3 regions of the Sporosarcina sp. Y838 genome follow, and region 2 is predicted to be linked to each of the others. Evidence: riboswitches for the same ligand, from Rfam matches in the RefSeq annotation. Region 2 holds a riboswitch; each other region holds the start of a gene.
What was found. Region 2 has a riboswitch for S-adenosylmethionine ahead of AC1TO4_RS13800 (methionine biosynthesis PLP-dependent protein). Riboswitches for the same ligand answer to the same signal wherever they lie in the genome.

Region 1 (4,847 bases), on a different contig from region 2:
AATTTTGATAGGAGGAAAAAAATGGGTTATTCTAGTATAAAAGATGCTGACAAATGGATGGATACAATGCCTGATGATTTGAAGGTAGGTTTTGAACGAATTCAACGGATGACGTCGGTATTGACAAATGAGCCGGAACCAAAAGTCGGTCAAACACCTAAAGAAGTTATCTGGACAAAGAATAAAGCGAAACTATATCGCTATCAATCAACAGTCAAGAAAACAAATAGCGTTCCTATTTTAATGGTTTATGCATTGATCAATAAACCTTATATATTGGATTTAACGCCTGGCAATAGTCTAATCGAACATCTTACAAACAAAGGCCACGATGTTTATTTACTGGATTGGGGTACTGCGGGTTATGAAGATCGATATATGAAATTAGATGATTATATCTTAGATTATATTCCGCGCGCTGTTAAGAAAGTATTGAAAACGTCGGATGCCAAGGAAATCAGTTTGCTCGGTTATTGTATGGGTGGGACGATGACTTCTATTTTTACGGCACTCCATCCTACACTGCCAATTCGTAATTTAATCTTCATGACGAGCCCTTTTGATTTTTCGGATGCAGGTTTATATACGAGCTGGTTAGACAAACGTCATTTTAACTTGAATAAACTAGTTGACACACTTGGTTTGATTCCTCATGATATGATTGATTTTGGCAACAAGCTGTTAAATCCGATAGCCAATTTTTATGGTCCTTATATCAGTCTGGCGGATCGCGCGGATAATGAGGAATTCGTTAACAATTGGAAGTTGATGCAGAAATGGCTGAATGACGGAATTCCGTTTCCAGGTGAAGCCTATAGGCAATGGATTGGTGAGTTTTATCAAGAGAATAAATTAATTAATGATGAACTCTATATTAGAGGACAGAAAGTGGAGTTAAGCAAGATTACGGCAAATGTATTAAATATTGCCGGAAAGCATGATGTCATCGCTTCTCCTAACCAAGTAGAACCATTAAACGCTAAAATCTCAAGTAGAGATAAGACTTTCCATCTGACGGATACAGGTCATGTCTCAGTTGTTGCTGGTAGAAGAGCCATTAACAATACGTTTCCGTTGATTGAAGAATGGTTAACAAAACACTCTATACAATAATATAATACGAGTGAAAGCTGCTAACATGATTATATAATTGTGTTAGCAGCTTTTATTTTTTTGAAATCAGAAAAATAAAAATAATAAGGAAAAGAATATTCGCATTTTACGAAAAAGTCCTTGACTGATACGAGTTATAACGATAGGATAATCATAGTTAGTAAAACTGAATATTAAATTCTTATCGAGAGAAGTCGAGGGACTGGCCCAATGACGCTTCAGCAACCAGCCATAATATGGTCAGGTGCTAATTCCAGCAGGAGAGAAATGTCCTGAGAGATGAAGAAGAACGAATTTTAAATCGTTAAGTCTTCTTTTCATGGAAGGCTTTTTTTGTATTAAAGGGGGATTGGGTGGAATGGGCTTACTGGAAGAACTACAGACAAAGATATTAATTGCGGATGGGGCTATGGGGACGCTGCTCTATTCATATGGGATTGAGTACTGTAACGAAGAGCTGAATCTACAGAAACCGGAGATTGTGGAGAAAATTCACTTAGATTATATTACGGCTGGGTCAGATATTATTCAGACCAACACATACGGAGCCAATCTTCTTAAGCTGGAGCGTTATGGTTTAGAAAATCAAGTAAAAGAAATTAATGAAGCAGCAATTCAAATTGCAAAAAGAGCTGCTGCACCAGGCGGACAGTTTGTACTTGGTACGATAGGTGGTATCCGTGGGATTCGTAAAAGTGATGCGACGGTTGAAGAAATAATAAAAATGATTGATCAGCAAGCCAATCACTTATTGGCAGGGGATCCGGACGGGTTACTCCTAGAAACCTATTATGATTTTGAAGAACTTGTTGCTACTGTAAAGCATTTACGCAAACTAACAAATACGCCAATTATTGCCCAAGTATCAATGCATGATCCAGGCATTTTGCAAAATGGAATGCTGCTTAACGAAGCGTTTGATCAGCTTGAAGCACTGGGTGCGGACATAGTAGGAGTCAATTGCCGACTGGGACCACATCATACGATTCAAGCTTTCGAACAAGTAACACTTCCTGAAAAAGCATTTCTTTCCGCTTCTCCAAACGCAAGTTTAATGGATGTTGAGGATGGACGGATTGTCTACGAATCAGAAGCTGATTATTTCGGGAGAGCTGCATTGCGTCTCCGGGAAGAGGGCGTGCGCTTAATTGGTGGATGCTGTGGAACGACGACAAAGCACATTGAGGCTGCGAAAAAATACATTGGAAATCTAGCACCCATCTCGGAAAAAATAGTGACTCCAAGAAAGCCGATTGTAATTCGAGAGGCAGAACCGCAAAAAACAAAGCCGCTTCATGTAAAAGTGAAGACAGAAAGAACAATAATTGTAGAGTTGGATACACCACGTCATTTAGATATTACTGGATTCATTGAAGGTGCTAAGGCGTTAAACGCGGCAGGCATAGACTCTCTCACAATGGCAGATAATTCATTAGCCTCCCCGCGCATTAGCAATTTGGCGATGGGATCGATGTTGAAACTGGAGCATCAAATTAGCCCACTTGTTCATATTACATGTCGGGACCGCAATCTAATCGGGCTCCAATCTCACTTAATGGGACTAGACGCACTTGGATTGCATGAAGTATTGGCGATTACCGGTGATCCTACGAAAATAGGCGATTTCCCAGGAGCTTCAAGTGTATATGATGTGTCTAGTATGGAATTCATTCAATTGATTAAACAGTTGAATGAGGGCATTTCATTCTCAGGTAAACCTCTTCGCAAGAAAGCGAATTTCTCTGTTGCTGCAGCGTTTAATCCGAATGTCCGTGTACTGGATCGCGCAGTAAAACGCTTGGAGAAGAAGATTGAATCAGGCGCAGATTATTTTATCTCACAACCTGTATTTACAAAAGAAAAAATCATAGAAATTTACGAGCAGACAAAGCATTTACCTACACCCATTTTCATCGGTATTATGCCACTCACTAGCATCAGAAGTTCGGAATTTCTGCATAACGAGGTACCTGGAATTAAGCTCTCAGAAGATGCACTTGAAAGAATGCGTGCGTGTGGAGATGACAAAAACAGAGCGACTGCAGAAGGTATTCAAATAGCGAAGGAACTCATAGATACAGCGGCAGAATTATTTAATGGAATTTACATTATCACGCCTTTCCTCAGATATGATACGTCACTTGAATTGATTCATTATATTAAAGAAATAGATGCACAGAAAGAGAGAGATCACAGTTATGTCTAAGAGTTTACTTGAGAAAGAACTTCAAAAAAGGATATTAATTATTGATGGTGCAATGGGAACGATGATTCAAAATGCGGACCTTTCTCCGGAAGAATTCGGCGGGGAAGAATATGATGGATGTAATGAATATTTAAATATCGTAAATCCAGAAGTTATTGAAAACATACACCGTGGATATTTAGAAGCAGGTGCTGATATTATTTCTACGAATACGTTTGGTGGCACGCCAGTTGTATTGAATGATTATAATTTAGGAGACCAAGCGCATGAGATTAACTATCGTGCAGCCCAATTTGCAAAAAAATGTACTGCAGAATTCTCGACAAATGAATGGCCTCGATTTGTAGCAGGAGCAATTGGGCCGACGACAAAAACACTTTCTGTAACAGGTGGCATTACATTTGATGAGCTGAAACATGACTTTTATATCCAAGCGAAGGCATTGATTGACGGTGGAAGTGACTTGATATTGCTAGAAACAAGTCAAGATATGCTGAACGTAAAGGCTGCTACACTTGGTATTAAAGAGGCGTTTGAAGTGACTGGAATAGAACTTCCCATCATGATTTCAGGGACAATTGAACCAATGGGTACGACGCTAGCCGGACAAAGCATAGAAGCTTTCTATATTTCCATTGAGCATGTGAAACCACTTTCTGTAGGCTTAAACTGTGCAACGGGTCCTGAATTCATGCGAGATCATATCCGTTCACTATCAGAGATATCTGACGGCTATGTCAGTTGTTATCCCAATGCAGGATTACCCGATGAAGAAGGACATTACCATGAGTCACCAGAATCACTTTCTCAAAAGCTAAGAGGCTTTGCAGAAAAGGGTTGGTTAAACTTGGTAGGCGGATGTTGTGGAACGACTCCAGCTCACATTAAAGCTTTGCGAGAAGCTGTAAAAGATTTGGCTCCACGTAAACCGGTGGTTGAAAGTCATGGTCACGTTATAGCTGGAATTGAGCCGCTACAATATGATGAATCGATGCGTCCTTTATTAATCGGAGAACGTACAAATGTCATTGGTTCCCGGAAATTTAAACGGCTTATTATAGAAGGAAAGTTTGAAGAAGCATCTGAAATTGCACGCGCTCAAGTGAAAAGTGGGGCACATGTCATTGACATTTGTCTTGCGAACCCGGATCGCGATGAGTTGGAGGACATGGCACAATTCATGAAGGAAGTTGTGAAAAAAGTGAAAGTCCCTCTCGTTATTGACTCAACTGACGAAAAGGTGATTGAAGAAGCGTTAAAGTATTCACAAGGTAAAACAATTATTAATTCTATCAACCTAGAAGATGGGGAAGAACGATTTGATGCCGTGATGCCTCTTGTGAAAAAGTATGGTGCAGCTGTAGTAGTAGGGACGATCGATGAAATTGGTATGGGTGTTACACGCGAACGAAAGCTTGCAATCGCAGAGCGTTCATATGATTTACTTGTGAATAAATGGGGGTTAGCGCCGGAAGATATTATTTTTGATCCGCTCGTATTCCCAGTAGGAACAGGCGATCAACAATAT
Region 2 (4,847 bases):
CATTTGCATCATGTTGCTTCATTCGTAAGTGCAGTGTTTTTAGTCCCCTAATGATTAACCATGAATCGGAAGGTGACAGAACTGCACCGATAGCATTATGATTGGTTGCCAATACATCACAGAGCTCCGCGCCTTTTGCAACTACAAGACCGGAAAGGACATCGTTATGTCCTCCGATGTATTTCGTTGCGCTGTGTATAACAATGTCTGCGCCTAGCTCAATCGGTCTTTGGAAATAAGGCGTTAAAAATGTGTTATCGACAATCAGTAATAAATTATGCTTTCGGGCGAGTTTCGCGTATTGACGTATATCAAACTCCTGCATAAGTGGATTTGTCGGTGTTTCGATAAATAGGGCTTTTGTCTTCGCAGTTATCAATTTCTCAGCTTCATGGACATCAGTAAAATCCGTATATGTTGTTCCGATTGAATAGACATCGGAATACTGCTTTAGTAGACGATAGGTACCCCCGTAAATATCTTCTGGAACAATCAATTCATCCCCGGGACGGAAAAGTGATAAAACAAGCTGAATCGCAGCCATCCCTGAACTACATGCAAAACCAGCGTCACCGCTCTCTAAATCTGCAATGCCTTCTTCCAAAATGGAACGGGTCGGATTTTTCGTCCGCGTGTAGTCATAGCCAGTTGACTGGCCTAAGCCTTCGTGTTTATAGGCGGTCGATAAATAGATTGGTGGGTTCACTGAACCAGTTTTCGGATCACTGTTATTACCAAGTTGTACTAGTATTGTTCCCAAACTTCGTCTTGTCATTGGATTCACTCTCTTCTTTTAGAATCAAAAAGAGGACCCTCTATAAGGAGAGGGTCCTCGAAATGTCGAAGTCAATCTCCTTATCTTCTAGGTAAATAGATACCTATTGGAATTAGCACCGTACCTATACAGGTTGGTTGCTGAGACGTCTTAGGGCCAATCCCTCTGTCTCTCGTGATAAGAATAAAATATGAAGTTGTTTGAATATACAATTTAGATAACTCTACCATGGCTTGAATAATAAAACAAGAACCAGATTCCTAATGCTTTTCCCGAAGCAGCTGCATTCGTTGATTGAACAAACTAGGATAAGATAGAAATCCGAGTAAGACACTGGTTACTGCTGCGGTCGTTAATAAGAGAAAGATGATCAGCAATTGAAACTGAACAGCTTGAATTGGGTCGGCTCCCGCGATGATTTGACCACTCATCATACCAGGCAGTTGAACCAATCCCATCGTTTTCTGACTCTCGATTGTCGGAATCATACTGGCTTTGATTGAATTGATCAGTTGTCTATGAATGGCTTGTTTTGGCGTTCCCCCAAGTGACAGGATAAGTTCCGTTTCGTCGCGATGCGTTTCAACCTCTGCCGTAAATCGGTTAAGGAAAAGGATTGACAATACCATCGAATTACCGATAATCATGCCGCTGATTGAAATGATATATTGCGCAGTTGCGGGTACAATCTGGAAGCCTAGTAAAATACTTTGGGTCAGCACTTCAACGAAAATCAAGGTGACTGCAATTTTCCATGTAATTCCCTTGATGGCTGTCCCTTTCTTTCTGGCATTTTGTGTCGCAGCTACAATCATCAATGTAACCATTAACACGATATACAAAATATTTTCTGAGTCGAAGACAAATTTAAGAATATATCCGACTGCGAGAAGCTGTATAATCGACCGGATTGTTGCAATGATCGTGTCCTTTTCTAATCCTAAACGGAGCGTCTTTGATAATACAAGGGGAATGATAACGAATATAAGGGTGATGGCTAATGTTAAATAAGTCATACGGAGGATACCCCTCCTTCTACAAACTGCTTCACTAATTTATTCGTCGATGATTTTAATAAGTTACTTTCACAGGTTTCGATGATTTGTCCTTCCATAACAACCCATGTGTAATCGCCAATTGATAAGGCTTGTTCCAGATTATGTGTAATCCAGATGATTGTTGTACCATATTTTCGATTGATTTTGGCGATTAATCCCTCGATTTCAGTTAACGACGATTGGTCTAAAGAAGATGTGATTTCATCGAGCAACAGGATTTCTGATTTATTGATCAATGTACGGGCAATTGATACTTTTTGACGCTGTCCGCCTGATAATTCATCGATTTTTCGGTGCAGAAATAGTTTGTCGAGGCCGACATCATCTAGAATTTCAACAGCATCTTGTTCTGGCAATTTTTTACCTTGAAGTTCTAGGGGCAGTGCTAAGTTGTGATAAATAGTACCCTTTATCATCGGTGCACTCTGAAGGGCAATCCCCACATGACGCCGTAGTTCAACAGGTTCATAGGCAGAAATGGATTTGTCATGAATATATATTTCCCCGGAAGTGGGGGATATCAATCCATTACACAATTTGAGCAACGTTGTTTTTCCCGCTCCCGAAGGACCGACGAGTGTCGTAATTTTACCTTTTGGAAAGGAGCCCGTCACGTTTTTTAAAATATGTATATCCCCAATGGAATAGTCAACGTTATTAAAATGTAATGCAGGTTCATATAAATTGGACATGTTAATCGCTCCTAGACTTTCTTATTAATAATAATTCTAATCTAAGGGTTGTATTCATGCAAGGAACATTGATTCAAGCTCTTATAATTCAATAAATGTTTAGTACTATTAATATAGCGTTTTGTGCTATAGTGACGACTATATTGTGGCTTCTACTATTCCTTGAAGTGTAAAGTAGACTTTTAACCAATGAAACTTAATGCTAGTTTAAAACGTATATGTATTGAACAAGACGACTTTTTTTAAAAAGAGAGGGGTCCAAACGTTTTGAGTTTGGACCCCGTTTTTTTCCAATATGAGATACTCGGTTGGTTTAATCGTATGGAGGTGCAATGATGGAGAACAAGACTGAAACTGCAGTGTATTGGGCATTTCTGAGTCACGCACAATGGAATATGTATATCGCAGCGACAACAAAAGGGCTTTGTTATGTGGGTTCTTTAAATGCATCATCCGCGGAATTAGCTGTATGGGTGAAGAAACGGATTTCAGGCCATATTCTGATTGAAGACGCCGACGTTTTGCAGCCGTATGCAGTTGAACTGATTGATTATTTGGAGGGGCGGCGAAAAGAATTTTCATTGCCGATGGATCTTCACGGTACGCCTTTTCAATTATCAGTCTGGAGTGCATTACAAGAAATCCCATACGGCCAGACTGTGTCATATTCAGATATTGCTGAACGTATACAAAAGCCAAGTTCGGTCCGTGCAGTCGGAACTGCGATTGGCGCAAATCCGGTATTAATGACCGTACCTTGTCATCGTGTCATTGCTAAAAATGGGAAATTGGGCGGTTTCCGTGCTGGTTTAGAGATGAAAGAGCAATTACTTCGACTGGAAAATCATTTGCAATGGTAGTGGAAGAAAGACGAATGATAAAGAGATTGTATTATCTCTTTATCACCGTTTCTTTATTCGTTACATCGAGTACGTCAAGCAGGAATACAAACACTGGTATACCGATAATCAGACCCCAGACACCGAAGAAGTGTTGAGAAAAAATAAGTACAACGAACGTGTAAAAAACAGGTAAGTCGGTTTTGGAGGACATCAGTTTTGGATTTAATATATACGCTTCAATTCCATGAATAATCATAATCGCGATAAGGACATAAACAACTTTAAGTATTCCCCCGATAGTAAAGGCAATTAAAGTTAAAGGCACCAGTGAAATGATTACGCCTGCTACCGGTATAAGGCCTAAGAAGAAAACCATTATTGTCAAACCAACTATTTGTGGGAATCCAAGTACAATTAATATAATTACCGTTAAAAGCGTATTAACAATTGCGATAATGAATTGAGCTTCAATTACTTTACCGAATGTGCGTGCAAACTTTTTTCCGAAGAATTCAATTTCATAATAAAAAGGAGCTATTTTGCTGTCTTTAAATTTGCTGGTGAATTCTATTAAGCGTGGTTTTTCCAATAGGAAAAACAAACTCAAAATTAAAGCAAGCAACACTTGAATACTCGTTTTGCTAATATCGGAAAAATATTTTACCAGAAACGAAAAACCGTTTTCCAAATAGGCAGCGATTTGATTGGTAGAAATGATGGATTCTAAATAGTTAAGCAAAACATTGTCATGAGGTTCAGCATAGAAGTTGGTAATGCGCTTAATAATTTGACTGATTTCCATTGTGATTAAAGGCAGATATTTTACAATACCAAACATTAATAAACTTACGATTACTGAATAGAGTAGAATCACCAATACCTTCCGATTTAGGCGCACTCGTTTGACCGTAAATTCAACTAGTCGATTCATAAGGAATGCGAAAATAAAGGTTAGTAAGATGATATTCATCATACTTCTGACGCTGAAAAGAATTAAAATTATTAAAGCAAAGATAATAAGACGACGGGGTCCCTTTTTCTCGAAAATATCAAATAATCCATTCATCTGAACTGTAGCTCCTTCATTATTAGTTTGATGTGATAAATCTTCCTATCATTCATATTAGTATTGCCATAAATAATAGAGTTTACTATTTACTCGTAAAAGAATATGTATTATATAGGCGCAGGAGATTTAAACCAATTAGGTTACCTCCCTTTAGTGTTTGATTAATTATATGATACATCGAGCAATAAATGAAATTTTGGGGCATGTTTTAATGAGTGGAAATGGCTACTCAATAAGCTCAGAATGTTGCAACTGCATTATACCTCCTTTACCTTCATTGAATAACAGAAAACCACCCTTGCATATCTAACAAGGATGGTTTTACTATGCTCTGCCAACAATTACTTTTTCGTAGAACGATATAAATCAACCATTGCCTTTTTTCGATCACCAAGAGTAGCAAAATCAAGA
Region 3 (4,847 bases), on a different contig from region 2:
GGGAGTGGTCGTTGGAATCATTTCGAGGATGAAGCCGAGTGAAATGGCGTCCGCCTTTACAGACGGATGTAAGGATTTAATGGAAGGTGCGCTCGCTGTGTCCTTTGCTTATACGATTGTAGTGATCCTGAACGACGGGAATATCATCGACACCATCGTATTCGGCTTATCGAATCTAGCTAGTCAATTCCCATCCAGCGTGGCAGCTGTCGGGATGTTCTTTGTTCAATTCCTGATCAACCTGCCAGTCAACTCCGGGAGCGGTCAAGCAGCATTAACGATGCCAATCATGGCGCCAATCGCAGACTTAGTTGGAATCAGCAGACAAACTGCTGTCCTTGCCTTCCAATTCGGCGATGGATTTACGAATGCCTTCTACCCTACCAACGGCGGATTGATGGCCGGGTTGGCACTTGCAGGAATCTCCTGGCTGAAATGGGCAAGATTTATGATTCCACTAGTCATCTTGCTGTTCGTTACGTGTGCGATTATGGTAACGATTGTTCATTTGTTTGTGTGGCCGGCTTAGGTTTTGGTATGTAGGGGTATTGTAGTTCTGTTGTTAAGTTGAAGAACTGAATAGGTAAATCGCATACCTTTAGACAATAAAATTGTACAGAAAAACGCAGAGGTTGTATCGATCCCCGAGAGTTAGAATTTTTCACTCTAACTTTCGAGGATTGTACCATTTTATGATTAAGCCAAGAACACCCGTGACTTCAGTCGTGGGATGAATTGGCTTTCTTTTTTTTGTTTTAAAGCGACATTGCCATGCGAACACCTGTTCTTTTCGGTAGAATATTCTTAGGAAGGCAGGTGACGAACTATGGAGCCGAATAAAGAATATCGAACTATCCGATTTACACTATTCCCCGTCAACCGGAACAGTCGCATCATGCAAATGCTTTTCAAGATCAGCACGGAAATCTGCTTTCTGCGCGTCACTCCAACCAAGCTCTTTGCTCATCATTTCGATGACGGACACTTTCCACTCGTTCACCCATTGAATGTCAAACAGTAATGCGCCCGTACGTCGCCAGAAAAAGTCGACGGGTGTACGGACGAATTCATCTGTGATCGAGTAAAGGACTTGCGTAAAGAGGTAGACGGGTAGCCCAGAATCTTGCGCTGCCTGCTCGTTTTTCTGTAATAAATCAAAAAGGATATCTACATTTGAGCCATACTTTTTCACGAGGGACTGAGCTCTTTCCTGATCCAATCCGAGTTTTATGCCTTGTTTGATTTTCCGATACATGAACGTTTCAAAGTTTCGGGAACCTCCGACGTGTCCGCCTGAAATGGGCATATTCTTCGTGCTGGACGGAGAAAATAATACTCCTGTATCTGTTTTGAGTTTTGATGCGACGACATCTACAATCGTCTCCGCCATTTTTCGATAGCCCGTCAGTTTTCCTCCAGCGATGGTGATTAACCCCGAAGCGGACTCCCAAATTTCATCTTTTCTCGAAACTTCGGATGCCCCTTTGCCTTTTTCATTGATCAAAGGCCGTAGCCCAACCCAGCTGGATTCAATATCACTCGCCGCAATGGTTAATTTCGGAAAGATGAGAGCGATTGCGTCCATCAAATAATCGCGGTCGCTTACGGTCATTCGGGGATGAACCATATCCCCTTTGTAATCAGTGTCTGTCGTCCCGACGTACGTTTTCCCATCCCGTGGGATCGCCAACACCATCCGACCATCTGGCGTATCAAAGTAAACAATCTGATTCAAAGGAAATACACTTTGGTCAAAAACGAGATGAATGCCCTTCGTCAAACGAATTTCCCTTGAATCCAAGGAGTTGTCTTTCTCCCTCAATGTATCCACCCATGGACCGGCGGCGTTTACTATTGTTTTTGCCCGTATTTCACTAGTTTTTCCATTTAATTGGTCAACCACGGATACGCCTGTAACTTTTCCATCATTGTAAATAAAATCAGTCACCTTTGTATAATTGAATACAGTAGCACCTTGACTGACAGCTTCTTTCATCACTTCAATCGTCAGTCTCGCATCATCCGATCGGTATTCAACGAAACGACCAGCCCCAAGTAACCCTTCAGCCCTGAGTTTAGGCTCCGCATGCAACGCTCTTTCTCTGGTCAACATACTCTTTCGTTCTTCTTTTTTCACGCCCGCCAAGAAGTCATAGACGCGCAATCCGATGGAGGTACTGAATTTACCCATGGAGCCGTCCTTATAAATCGGCAAAAGCAACCACTCAGGCTTCGTCACATGGGGTCCATTTTCATAGACGACCGCCCGTTCCTTGCCTGTTTCCGCAACGATCTTCACTTCAAGGTTTTTCAGGTAACGCAAGCCGCCATGAATCATTTTTGTAGAACGACTGGACGTCCCAGCAGCAAAATCCTGCATTTCCACAAGCACTGTTTTCATGCCGCGACTCGCAGCATCCAAGGCAATTCCAGCCCCCGTAATGCCGCCCCCGATGATTAATACATCAAATTCTTCCGCTTGTAATGTTGAGAGTTCTTCATTTTTATGTAACTCATTAGGTTGTTCACTCATTATAGTTAAAGCCTCCACATATTTTATTCGTTCATTAATTATACTACAATTTAGATAACTGAATCTCTTGATTTACAAAACGTTTAGAAAATAGTAATATGTAGCCAGTGTTTTAACTATTTGATGGGTTTCAATTACATAGACAATTAGTAAGAGGCATGCTATAATTTCATATAACATTGTGCGAATCTAATGGTAATTAAAAATAATAAATATACTCTTATCAGGAGCAGGCGGAGGGAAAAGCCCGATGAAGCCCGGCAACCGACTCAATTGAGCACGGTGCTAATTCTTACAGCATTTATGCTGAAAGATAAGAAGTTGTGTGAAAAACCTCTTCTTAACTGAAGGGGTTTTTTTATCATCATAGACGATGCAGAAGGAGGATAAAACATGAATATATCAAGTAGTCAACAGGAACTGGCAACCTATGCATTCTTAGAATTAGATGAAATTGTGAAGTATGTTAAAAAGCGTGGCTTCTTTAGTGAACAAGAACAAGTTGTTGTGACGGAAGTAAGTGATGGGAAGATCAATCATGTTTATCGATTAACGGGAGAACAGAAGAGCTTGATACTCAAGCAGGCTGTACCTTACGCGAGGATTGTAGGAGAGTCAATGCCTATCCCAATCGATCGGGTCGTTCTCGAAGCGAAAGTATTACAGGAATACGATAACATCATTCCCGGTTCTGTTCCGAAAGTGCATCTTTTGGATGAAATCATGGCAATTGTTGTGATGGAAGACATGCATCCGATGGAAATGGGGCGCACGGCTTTGAATAATGGGACGGAATCTACCGTATTTGCGAAAGACATAGGTGTATTCAGTGCGAAAACCACTTTTTATACGTCCGATTTCTACCTGGATCCAAAACTAAAGAAAGAGTTGAATGCTTCTTTTACAAATCCGGCAATGCGGGAAATGACGGAAGAACTCTCTTTCGATTGTCCATACAATATGCATGACAGCAATTTCTTTGAAGAAGGCTTGAAAAATGATGTATTATTTCTAAGTCAAGACCACCAGTTAAAGCTGGAAGTGGCGAAATTAAAACATAAGTTCATGACGAAAGCGGATGCGCTCATCCATAGCGATTTACATAGTGGTGCCATTTTCATGGGAGAAGATAAAACAGTTGTATTCGATACCGAGTTTGCTTGTTTTGGGCCGTTCGGATTTGACATGGGGCATTTTATCGCAAGCTTGTTGTTAAATGGAATCGGACACCCTGAATTTCAAACGAAGCGCTATGAACAAGCGCGGGAAGCATGGTATGCATACGCCGATACATTCGCCCAAGTTTGGAGAGAAGAATCCAATGAGCCTTATACACAACTCGACGGCTTCCTGACGCATGTAATGGATGAGAACTTTACCGATATGCTAGGGTATGCAGGCTGCGAATTGGTCCGCCGCTCTATCGGCATTGCACAAATTGACGATTTAAATTATGAAGAAGATGAAGGAAAACGTATGGCCAGAAGGAAAAAAGTGTTGGAGCTCGGGAAGTATTTGATACTTAACCGCAATACAATACGCTCTCTTGAAGAATTGGAGAGCTGGTTCATCGACAGTAGTCACAAGGAGGAATTTTAATGGGAGTTACAGCCACTTATCTATTTCCGACACATCCAGAGCAAGAAAAAATAGCGGAGCAACATGCACTTGGGCTCACAATCGGGTCTTGGACAGACATTCCGCATCTTGAACAGCAGCAATTGAAGCACCATAAAGGTGAAGTCGTTTCTGTGGAAAAAGGGGAAGTGAAGGATACGGTGAAAATCTTTTACCCATCCGCTAACTATTCGGCAGATCTTCCCGCGATCTTCACGACTGTCTACGGCAAGCTTTCTTTTTTTGAAGGCTATGAATTAATCGATTTGGATTTTGGCAAACAATTGCTTGCACAATTTCCAGGACCACGATTCGGTACAAAAGGGATTCGAGAGCAGTTGAATGTGATGGATCGCCCATTACTGAAAGCCATCTTCAAAGGAGTCATGGGAAGGGATCTGTCCTTTTTCTCCGCTCAACTAGAAGAACTGCTAGCAGGCGGCGTCGATCTCATCAAAGACGATGAAATTCTTTTTGAGAATGAATTAACACCGTTTCACAAGCGAATTACAACAGCAAAAGACATTATCGATCGGCATTATGATAAAACAGGAAATCGGGCATTGTATGCAGTGAACTTGTCGGGACGGACGAATGAGCTTCATGACAAGGCAGAACAGGCGGCAGCGCTCGGCGCGAACGCGTTATTATTCAACGTCCATGCGTATGGGCTAGATGCACTTCAAACGCTGCGTGA

Region 1: another riboswitch for S-adenosylmethionine. It lies ahead of AC1TO4_RS05630 (bifunctional homocysteine S-methyltransferase/methylenetetrahydrofolate reductase); the one in region 2 lies ahead of AC1TO4_RS13800 (methionine biosynthesis PLP-dependent protein).
Region 3: another riboswitch for S-adenosylmethionine. It lies ahead of mtnK (S-methyl-5-thioribose kinase); the one in region 2 lies ahead of AC1TO4_RS13800 (methionine biosynthesis PLP-dependent protein).

Annotation. Positions count from the first base shown of each region.
Region 1 covers NZ_JBXCJD010000003.1:179,450-184,296, reverse strand. Annotated here, with positions in the region: gene phaC (class III poly(R)-hydroxyalkanoic acid synthase subunit PhaC) at 22-1,113, shown strand; SAM riboswitch class I at 1,292-1,399, shown strand; gene AC1TO4_RS05630 (bifunctional homocysteine S-methyltransferase/methylenetetrahydrofolate reductase) at 1,472-3,319, shown strand; gene metH (methionine synthase) at 3,312-4,847, shown strand, end outside.
Region 2 covers NZ_JBXCJD010000011.1:53,475-58,321, forward strand. Annotated here, with positions in the region: gene AC1TO4_RS13800 (methionine biosynthesis PLP-dependent protein) at 1-775, opposite strand, end outside; SAM riboswitch class I at 853-959, opposite strand; gene AC1TO4_RS13805 (ABC transporter permease) at 1,036-1,791, opposite strand; gene AC1TO4_RS13810 (ABC transporter ATP-binding protein) at 1,788-2,525, opposite strand; gene AC1TO4_RS13815 (methylated-DNA--[protein]-cysteine S-methyltransferase) at 2,861-3,385, shown strand; gene AC1TO4_RS13820 (AI-2E family transporter) at 3,417-4,433, opposite strand; gene AC1TO4_RS13825 (hypothetical protein) at 4,778-4,847, opposite strand, start outside.
Region 3 covers NZ_JBXCJD010000002.1:152,295-157,141, reverse strand. Annotated here, with positions in the region: gene AC1TO4_RS03520 (YfcC family protein) at 1-529, shown strand, start outside; gene AC1TO4_RS03515 (glycerol-3-phosphate dehydrogenase/oxidase) at 866-2,536, opposite strand; SAM riboswitch class I at 2,751-2,853, shown strand; gene mtnK (S-methyl-5-thioribose kinase) at 2,927-4,132, shown strand; gene AC1TO4_RS03505 (2,3-diketo-5-methylthiopentyl-1-phosphate enolase) at 4,132-4,847, shown strand, end outside.